2 linked regions of the Mucilaginibacter gracilis genome follow. The protein of the gene in region 1 binds, or shares a complex with, the protein of each later gene. Links are inferred from orthologs where the notes say so. Each region holds a gene or a part of one and is shown on either strand. Other genes may lie near its edges.

Region 1 (4,995 bases):
CGCTTGACCCGGCTATTTACTACGGCAATAACAGCCAGATAAAACCTAATGTTAACGCTGGTATTTGGGCATATTCGGCAACTTATTTTATAGGCGCATCGGTACAACAGCTTTTGCCGCAAACGCTAAATTTTGCCAATAATTCGGCTTATAACCAAAGCAAAACCGTTCCGCATTATTACTTTACCGCAGGTTATAAACTATTCCTTTCGGATGATATATCCTTAATGCCATCGCTGATGTATAAAATTATTCAACCTGCACCAAACACGGTAGACCTAAATTTGAAAATGGCCTTCCGCGACCATTTTTGGATAGCCGCTTCATACCGCCAGGACGATGCCGTAGCAGGCATGATGGGCTTCACCATAAGCTCTTTCCTGTCGTTTGGTTACTCATATGATTATACAACCTCAAACCTCAATACCGTTAGTACCGGTACCCATGAGTTGTTTATAGGCATACACCTTAATAATAGTGGTAAATCTGGCTCCCAGCGCCTTTTTTAACAATTATGGCGGTAAAAATACCATCCATGTCATGAAGTTAAGGAACAAATATCGAACACTGAATTTTGAATGTAGAACACCGAAATTTATCCCATCAATCCAACAACGGTCTTATCGATCTATAGGTTTACAGTAAGAATATCGAGATCGGACATTAGTAAGTCATTGTTCAATATTGTTTCCATTTGATTACTCGCAAATCCTCAGCTATCTCACCCAGGTAACCTTATCACTTAGCGGAATGTTGCGTTTTCCGGTTGGCTTAGTATCCGAGTAGCCCAGGTAAAGTACACCCATCACCACATCGTGAGTATCAAGATTTAAAAACTGTTTCATTGCAGGGCTGTGCACCATGCCGCCGCTACCCCAGTACGATGCTATGCCAAGTGCCGTAGCACCCAATAATATATTTTGCATGGCGCAGGCCGTTGCGGCAATTTCTTCAAGCACGGGTATCCTCACCAGGGGTTTACGCTGCATGGTACAAACTATTACGTGCGATGCCTTATCGCCCATGTGCAACAACTTTTCGTAAGTCATTTGCATATAACTTTCGGCGGCGGTGCTTGCGGCGTATAACTCGGCGTGTTGCTTGCCAAACGTTTTACCGTTGGTGTATACTGTGAAATTCCAGGGCTCGGTATTAGCGTGTGTAGGCGCCCAGTCGGCCAGTTCAAGCAGCGCGTTAATTTGCTCGTCGGGTATTTTTTCGCCGTTCATTTCGGGCGGTTTTGTAGTGCGGCGGTTTTTTATAACTGATGATATAATGTTGAATGTGTTGTTCATGGCCTAATGCTAACGTTAATGTTTGCAATAATAGTAAATGGACACTGCATTTTAATTGATAAGCAGGTAAAAACCTTTTGTGGACGTTTTATTTTTTAGATGATTTGATTTTGAATTTCTACTTTTGGCCTTTCAAATAACAAACATGGATAACAGAAAGAAGAAGATATTTTTATTACTGAGCATTGTTGTACCGTTTTTATTATACTGCTTTTACTATTACGGTATGATGGTGAAAAATGCCCCGTATAAATTTTCGGAGTTTGACTCCATTGTATTTAATTACGGTACAGGCGATAGCCTGCTCAATAGATATAATTCAAAAAATGGAGATTACGAATATGTGAACTCGCGCGATTCGGTTGTCAAATCGCACCTTAAATTACGAAACGACGATTTGTTATACCTGCACCGCAAGGCTGCCGACCTTGGTTTTTGGGACTTTCCATCAAACATGGCCGATGATAGTACTAAGCGCAAGGGCTCAAAAGTGCCACGCTACTATATTGAGTTTAAGTATAAACGCAAAACCAAGAAAGTAACTTTTGACGAAGCCTTTGGAGGTAATCCTAATTTAAAGGATGCCGCCCAGCGCTTGATAAAAGAATTGCAGAACAAGCTGATAGAAGCCGAGAAACGGTAACTGTTTAAGCATCATTTTAATGCAAAATTAATGCGCGTTTGTAATTAAATTAAATGCCTATATGCCACAAACAATGGCAATTTGCTGACGGTATACTATTTGCGCTGTGCTGCAAAAAAACTAAATTTGTGCCATAATTTTCAAAATAATGTCTCAGGAACAAGAACACGTTAAGTGCCTAATTATAGGTTCGGGCCCGGCTGGTTATACGGCTGCAATTTATGCTGCCCGTGCCGATTTAAAACCCGTTTTATACACCGGTATGTTAGCTGGCGGCCAGTTAACCCAAACTACCGATGTAGAAAACTTTCCGGGCTACCCCAAAGGAATTATGGGCCCCGAAATGATGGAAGATTTTAGGTTACAGGCCGAACGTTTTGGCACCGATATACGTTTTGGCTACGTAAGCTCGGTTGATTTTTCGACCCTGCCGCATCAAGTTGTTGTTGATGAAACTAAAACAATTTTGGCCGATACTGTAATTATTTCAACAGGTGCGTCGGCTAAATGGCTGGGGCTTGATTCCGAACAAAAATATAATGGTTTTGGCGTTTCGGCATGTGCCGTTTGCGATGGTTTCTTTTTCCGCGGGCAAGATGTTGCCATAGTAGGTGCCGGTGATACCGCCGCCGAAGAGGCTACCTATTTAGCCAAACTATGCCGCAAAGTTTACATGCTGGTTAGGCGAGATGAGTTTCGAGCATCAAAAGCAATGGTTCACCGTGTAATGCATACACCCAACATCGAGATTATTTACAATACCGAAACTACCGAAATTGTAGGCGACGGCCAAAACGTAACCGGTGTAAGGGTGTTAAACAACCAAACACAACAAGAAAGAATATTAGATGTTACAGGCTTTTTTGTTGCCATAGGCCATCACCCTAATACCGATATATTTAAAGGGCAGATACATATGGACGAGACGGGTTACATTATTACCCATCCCGATTCAACCCAAACCAATATTGAAGGTGTTTTTGCCTGTGGCGATGCGCAAGATCATATCTTCCGCCAGGCGGTAACCGCCGCCGGTACCGGCTGTATGGCCGCCTTAGAGGCCGAACGCTACCTGGCCGGTAAAGAACATATTGTTACAGCCGATTAATTAAAGGCATCAAAATGATATTGAAAGGAGTAAAGACAAAAAATCTTTACTCCTTTTTATTTACAACGCTGTTCTGTTTTTTCTTTCTGTAAAATCTGCTATCTTCACGCTTTGCTTAATTTGCTATATGGTTAAATATTTTTTAGTACTGCTTTTTGCATCTGGGGTATTTATGGCAAGCGCCCAGGATAATAACCCCAATTTAAACATCATTCCGGCACCTGTATCGTTAAAAAAATCTACCGGTACATTTTCATTAAGTATGGAAACGGTAATACAAACCGATACGCCATCAAACAAAAGCATCATTTTTTTAGCATCTTATTTAACAGCCAACTGGGGTTACCACAAAATTGGTGCTATTGATAACTCGGCTACTAATAATGTAATCAAGTTGGTGTCTGCCGGAGCCGAAAGTTTACCTCCCGGCGGCTATCATCTTAGTATCACACCCAATGGCATTACCATAATTGGCAAAGGGGCCGGTTTATTTTATGGCATACAAACCCTTATACAATTAATGCCGGTTGAAAAGGCCGCTTTTGCCAAACTGCCTTGTGTAGAGATTGACGATTATCCGCGCTTTGCATACCGTGGTATGCACCTTGATGTATCGAGGCATTTTTTTTCAATAGCCTTTGTTAAGAAATATATCGATCTGATGGCGTCGTATAAGTTAAACAACTTTCACTGGCACTTAACCGACGACCAGGGCTGGCGTATTGAAATAAAAAAATATCCGCGCTTAACCGAAGTTGGCAGCAAACGCGCCCGTACCTTAATAGGCAACTACCACGATTTTTATCCCCAACAATATGACAATACGCCATATGGCGGATATTATACCCAGGACGAGATTAAAGACGTTGTTAAATACGCCGCCGACAGGTATATTAACGTTGTGCCCGAAATTGAAATGCCCGGTCATTCGGAAGCAGCCGTTGCGGCCTATCCCGAATTGAGTTGCGACCCGAAAGGCAGTTACAAAGTTGCCGAAAGCTGGGGCGGTTTCCCCGATATTTATTGCCCAAACGATTATACATTCAAATTTATGGAGGATGTATTAACCGAAGTGATGGCCTTGTTCCCGAGTAAATTAATTCATATTGGTGGCGATGAGGTTGCTAAAGAGGCGTGGCGTAAATCGGCATTTTGCCAAAAGCTCATCAAAAAGCTAAAATTGAAGAATGAAGAAGGCCTGCAAAGCTATTTTATACAACGGATAGAGAAATTTGTGAACAGCAAAGGCCGCAGCATTATTGGCTGGGACGAGATACTGCAAGGCGGCCTGGCACCAAATGCAACGGTAATGAGTTGGACGGGCGAATCGGGAGGGATTGCCGCTGCGCAGCAGCACCATAACGTAATTATGACGCCCGGAAACGCCGGCGTTTATTTTGACCACGCACAAGGTTTTAGCTACCTGGAGCCTTTAAGCATTGGCGGCTACGCACCATTACAAAAGGTTTACAACTATAACCCCGTGCCGGGCGCGTTAGCTCCCGACGAGCAAAAATATATTATGGGCGTGCAAGCCAACCTTTGGACGGAATATATTGCTACCGAGGATAAAGTGGAATACATGGTATTACCGCGCATGCTGGCTCTTGCCGAAATAGCATGGACACCAGTGGCCAATAAAAACTATGCGGAATTTGCCGGGATAAGGGTACCCGCGCATTTAGGCAAATTGGATGCCGAAGGCTATAATTACCGCGTGGCTACTGCCGTGGGTGCTGTTGATACCATTACAACAGGCAACAGCTTTAAATTTGACTTAAAAAGCCCGGTTACAGGTGCCAAGGTGTACTATACTATTGATGGGTACACGCCCCGCGAAACCGACCTTGAATATAAAGAGCCGTTAACTATTTTAGTTCCGGATAGTGCGAGCCGCTTGTTGCAAACCATAGTAGTGAGCCCATCCGGGAAACGGAGTGCAGTTACAC
Region 2 (5,002 bases), 1.9 Mb from region 1 along the record:
TCATACGTAATACAATTGGGCAGCTACCGGCTGTTTTACGGTGGCGACGGCGGGTATGGCACTCATTTTGAGCAAATAGGGCGGCGATATGGCCCGTTTGATTTGGCACTGTTGGAATGTGGCCAATACAACCAGCCATATGTTCATTTAGGTTTGGGCCAACCTGCGCAGGCTGCTGTGGACCTACGGGCTCGTTTGCTGCAGCCTATCCACTGGGCCAAGTTTCCGGAAGCTAATCATCCGTGGGATGAGCCTATAGAAACGCTTCTGCAAGCTGCGCAAAAGTTGGGTGTACAGGTAAACGTTCCCCGTATAGGCGAGCCTTATACTTTGGGCGACCCGCCCAGGCAAGTTATTTGGTGGGACTTTTAATAAATGATTTTGAACTATATACCCTACCCAGACCATTAACCACCGTTTAATGCTATAAAAAATGGCGACAATATTTAATGGAATATAGCAGCGAAGCAGATATAGCCATTCAATAACATAAAAATAAAAGACGGTAACGACTGCAAAAATCCGTCTTTCATTTTTAATCTTACGCCAAAACCAATTGCCATTAATAAAGACAGGCCGCCGGAGGATATAACCAATGCAGGTTGCCAAATTAAGCCCACCAGCAGCCCCAACCCGCCAAGCAGTTGCAGCAAGCCAACGAGTTTTCTAAACCTATCCAGGCCATAGCGTTCAAACTCTTGCTTCATGCCGGAATTGGCAAAGAACAACATCCCGTAAAAAAGGAATGCAACAGCCGAAAAAATAATTAATATAGTGAGCAACATTCAAATTAAATTAACCCGGAATTAACTCCGGCTATAAACAAACACAGGATTAACAGAAACGCCGAAGGGACAAATTTTTGAAATGGATTTTTTACCTTAAAGTGCGCTGCCTGTGCACATAGCATGAGGCCCGCCATAAAAAGAGCCGGAACCAATACCAATGCGGGATACCATATACCGGCAATTAAAAGTGTTGATAGGGCTATTTTGGCGGCACCCACAAAATTGCGTAATAAATCCGCAATGCCGTATTGCTTAAATTCTTTAACAATGTTATCATAGCGGAATATCCACACATAGGCAACCGTGATGGCTACAACGAGTTGGGCATAAATTGAGAGTGTTTGCATTTGAATACTTATTTAAGTGAATGATAATTTTATGATGGATTTTCGGTTTTAAGGTGCTGTTGTTTCTTTTGCGCTACGAATAGTCCCCAGGCAAAACCAACATAAAGTACCGTTACAATAACGGTAAGAATAATCAAATCTAAATTTTCCATATTAGTTGTTTTTTTTAAGGTTAAAATAGATCAGCAATCCAACCATTGTTGGCGGCCAAAGCCCGATAAATATTGCACGGTCATGGTCTTTAAGAATGATGTAGTAGTATTCCGATATGAATATGATAGCTACGATCATAGTCAGTATGGCAAATTCGATTTTAGAAAACTTATTCATTGTGGTTTAATATGAGGTTACAATTTATTGTAAGACACCGGCTTGGTACCGATAAAAAAAAGCAATAGAAGCTTCCGGTGCTAAAATGACCGGAATTTGAGCGGGATCGGCAAGGGAAATTAAATGCTTACCAGGTTCATAAACTTCTGGCGAGGTAAAAGATGCGGACTTAGTTATGCCTGTTTACAATTGAGTAGGTTTTTTGAGTAAAGTAACTGCTGGTGTTATAATTGGTTAGGTAATTTGAAATCTATACATGTTTATGGAGCTGGTTTACAGCCCCTGCTATTTGTTTTTTTTACTGATTTTATTGCCGCTTATTTGCTTTTGCCGGCTACATTTAAACCTGAACGAAGACTGTTCTCCTAATTTTTCGTGCTTGGTTATTCGGCCCTGAACCCGTTTACGCCATAATTTAAAACTCGATAACTTCATTTCCCTCCGCATTAATGCTATCACTTGTTGCTCTGTAAAGCCAAATTGCAGCCTGATCGCATCAAAGGACGTGCGGTCTTCCCATGCCATTTCAATGATGCGGTCTGTATCCGTAGCGTAGCCCTCTTTTAAAATCGAAATCATAAATTAATTAAGTTTTTTGTTTTCGGAGGATAGGTTAAACAACAAGTGTTGCCGGCATACAGGCATTTTGATAGCAATGGAGAAGTAATCTCATATTAAAAAAACTAAAAACATAATTAAGGGTTTGTGATGAAATTTTTTGGTGGTCAAATATAGTATATTTTAGTACTATATATTTATTATTTGGAATGTTTTTGTATGATAATTGTTTTGAAAAGCTGCGTTGTTATGTCTTACTAAAACAATAAACTACCCATCCCGTCTAAAAAATGTCAACTTGTCATAAACTATTTGCGGCAAGCTATTTGAATAGCATATATTTGTTAATTAAATTAAAAGAAAATATCATGGCTTTAGAAATCACCGATGCAAACTTTGAAGAGTTAGTATTAAAATCAGATAAACCAGTACTTATTGACTTTTGGGCTGAATGGTGTGGCCCATGTAGAATGGTTGGTCCGGTAGTAGAAGAAATAGCAAAAGACTATGCCGATACAGCAGTTGTAGGCAAAGTTAATGTAGATAATAACCCAGGCATATCAATGAAATTTGGTATCCGTAACATACCTGCCTTATTGTTTTTTAAAAATGGCGAAATTGTTGACAAGCAAATTGGTGCCGTTCCAAAATCTGTTTTAACAGGTAAATTGGATAAACAATTATTAAGCTTTAGCTAATTAGCAGGCGCATTGCGCTAATTGTAACATCATATTTAAAGCGCTCCGGGTAGTTCCGGAGCGCTTTTTTTGTGCTTGCACCTTGGCTAAAAACTCTTAAATTCGTTGCATGCCGCCATCGTTATCAAGCAACCAACAAGTACAACAATTAGCCAATTTAGAATTATTGGCCCGGCAGGTTGTTGAGGGTTTTATTACCGGCTTGCATCAAAGTCCGTTTCACGGGTTTTCGGTTGAGTTTGCCGAACATCGGCTGTACAATAATGGCGAATCGGTAAAAAACATTGATTGGAAGCTAATGGCCCGTACCGATAGGCTATACGTAAAGCAGTTTGAAGAAGAAACCAATTTACGCAGCTATTTACTGCTTGATACCTCATCAAGCATGAACTATCCCGATAAGGGCCTTAGTAAAATGCAGTTTTCGGTTTATGCTATAGCCGCTTTAATGTATTTGTTTAAAAAACAGCGCGACGCCTTTGGCTTGTGTTTTTTTTCGGACAAGGTTGATTGGTTGAGCCGGGCACGGTCGACCTCAAACCATTTATTTTATCTATTTGCCGAATTGGAGCGGATGTACCTGCAGCCGCGCGCCAAAAGCCAAACCGATATTGCCGGCGTTTTGCACCATATTGCTGAGGACGTGCATCAGCGATCAATGATAATCCTGTTTAGTGATATGCTTGAAAACGGGATGGACGAGCAAAAAGCGGAAGCTTTATTTTCGGCCCTGCAACATCTAAAACATAATAAACACGAGATCGTTATTTTTAATGTTGCCGATAACCAAAAAGAACTGGCTTTTGATTTTAGCAACCAGCCCCACCATTTTATTGACCTGGAAAGCGGCGAAGAGTTACGCGCACACCCTAACCAAATACGCGGCACCTACCTTAACTCACTCAACAACTGGCGGCATCAACTACAATTAAAATGCGCCCAATACCACATTGATTTAATTGATGCCAACATTCACGATGGTTTTGATAAGGTGCTTAAAGCCTACCTTATTAAACGAAATAAAATGGCCTGAAATAGGTAAGCCCCGCGTGCCGGAAGGCGATAGTTTAAACAGAAATTTTATTGTGTTTTTTTGTAAGCGGCTTATGTAAGTTTGCACCCTGTTGGTTATCAATGCCTTCTAAAATTGTGCCGCACGGCATATCTAATTTCAAATTTTACAATCAATTCGTGCTAACTTTTGTTTAAACATTTAATCGATAATCAGATACTATGAGATTAGCCATTCAACGCACATCAGTTAAAGTAAATCCAGATGCCAAACGGGTTATAGCCCGTTTTTTTTATAACGGCGAGGTACGTGCCAAAGAAGTTATACAAAACGTGATGCAACTATCAGAGCAACAGGTTTTTGATATTATATCGCCCATTTTGCAGGAGTACTCTAAACGCCACCGTAATATTACCAAGGTTTTTCAAAGGCACAATAACAAACTCCATAATATATTTGATCAACTTAAAATTGACCAGGAACAGGTTTCAAACTTCCGCAAGTTGCTTATTGGCGCTTACTTTACTCATGAGTATTCTATCGAATCGGCAGCGTTTTTTAATCCGTCGATGATAGAAGATCCCGATCAAAGTGAGTTGGAAGAAGGCGAAAAAAGAATGATAATCAGCTTCAGGGCGGTGGGCGAGGGCCATATTTCTTCAATAGCCTTTAGGCGTGCTTTAATAGATAAGGATAACAATATAGAGGTTATTGGTGCCGGCAACTATATTGATGAGGCCGAAATTATACGCAATGCAGTTTACAATAAAAAGCTGTTTTTTGAGAAGGCGGCCGTTACCCAAATTAATATTTCGGCTTTAAATGAGTTGGAAGACAAGCTGGAAGAAAATTTTGAATACTCGAGCTTGCGCAGAATAGTGCTGGATTCGCAAAAGCTGGAAACCGACGATTTGAAAAAGCTTGAGTTTGACAAAATGCTTTGGTTGGCCGATTCGTATTACGAGATTGTATTTTCGCTGGATACCGATATATCAGACAGGGTAATATTCCCTATATCGGAGTTTGAACGAAAAGGTATTGAAGATGCACGCTTTGTGAAATTTACGCACGACGACGGCTCATGCACTTACTACGCCACTTATACAGCTTATGATGGCGCCATGATAATGCCCAAGTTATTAGAAACCACCGATTTTATTGATTTTAAAGTGCGCCCCTTGTATGGTGCAGGTGCGCAAAATAAAAACCTGGCCCTGTTTCCGAGGAAGATCAATGGTAAATATGTAATGATGTCGCGCATTGACGGGT

What was found. Proteins that work in one complex are often made in the same cells at the same time.
Region 2: the proteins of trxB (region 1) and trxA are in contact, whole or in part, in a crystal structure (PDB 1F6M), measured with the Escherichia coli proteins. The link is inferred for Mucilaginibacter gracilis from one-to-one orthologs.

Annotation. Positions count from the first base shown.
Region 1 is NZ_RBKU01000001.1:4,227,817-4,232,811, forward strand. What follows is about bases 1,320-4,066. They hold trxB (thioredoxin-disulfide reductase), read left to right. Parts: upstream 1,320-2,086; coding sequence 2,087-3,046; downstream 3,047-4,066. Other genes in these bases: BDD43_RS18835 (hypothetical protein), read left to right, coding at 1,441-1,938; BDD43_RS18845 (family 20 glycosylhydrolase), read left to right, coding at 3,174-4,066. In the rest of the region: BDD43_RS18825 (PorP/SprF family type IX secretion system membrane protein), read left to right, coding at 1-509; BDD43_RS18830 (nitroreductase family protein), read right to left, coding at 717-1,295; more of BDD43_RS18845, read left to right, coding at 4,067-4,995.
Region 2 is NZ_RBKU01000001.1:6,097,759-6,102,760, reverse strand. What follows is about bases 1,303-4,056. They hold trxA (thioredoxin), read left to right. Parts: upstream 1,303-2,391; coding sequence 2,392-2,721; downstream 2,722-4,056. Other genes in these bases: BDD43_RS27175 (glycoside hydrolase family 130 protein), read left to right, coding at 3,955-4,056; BDD43_RS27180 (DUF58 domain-containing protein), read left to right, coding at 2,831-3,754; BDD43_RS27190 (TIGR03643 family protein), read right to left, coding at 1,751-2,044; BDD43_RS30305 (hypothetical protein), read right to left, coding at 1,303-1,465. Also shown: BDD43_RS27205 (MBL fold metallo-hydrolase), read left to right, coding at 1-372; BDD43_RS27200 (DoxX family protein), read right to left, coding at 447-785; BDD43_RS27195 (DoxX family protein), read right to left, coding at 791-1,135; BDD43_RS30935 (hypothetical protein), read right to left, coding at 1,165-1,287; more of BDD43_RS30305, read right to left, coding at 1,289-1,302; more of BDD43_RS27175, read left to right, coding at 4,057-5,002. UniProt on the Escherichia coli protein: Participates in various redox reactions through the reversible oxidation of its active center dithiol to a disulfide and catalyzes dithiol-disulfide exchange reactions.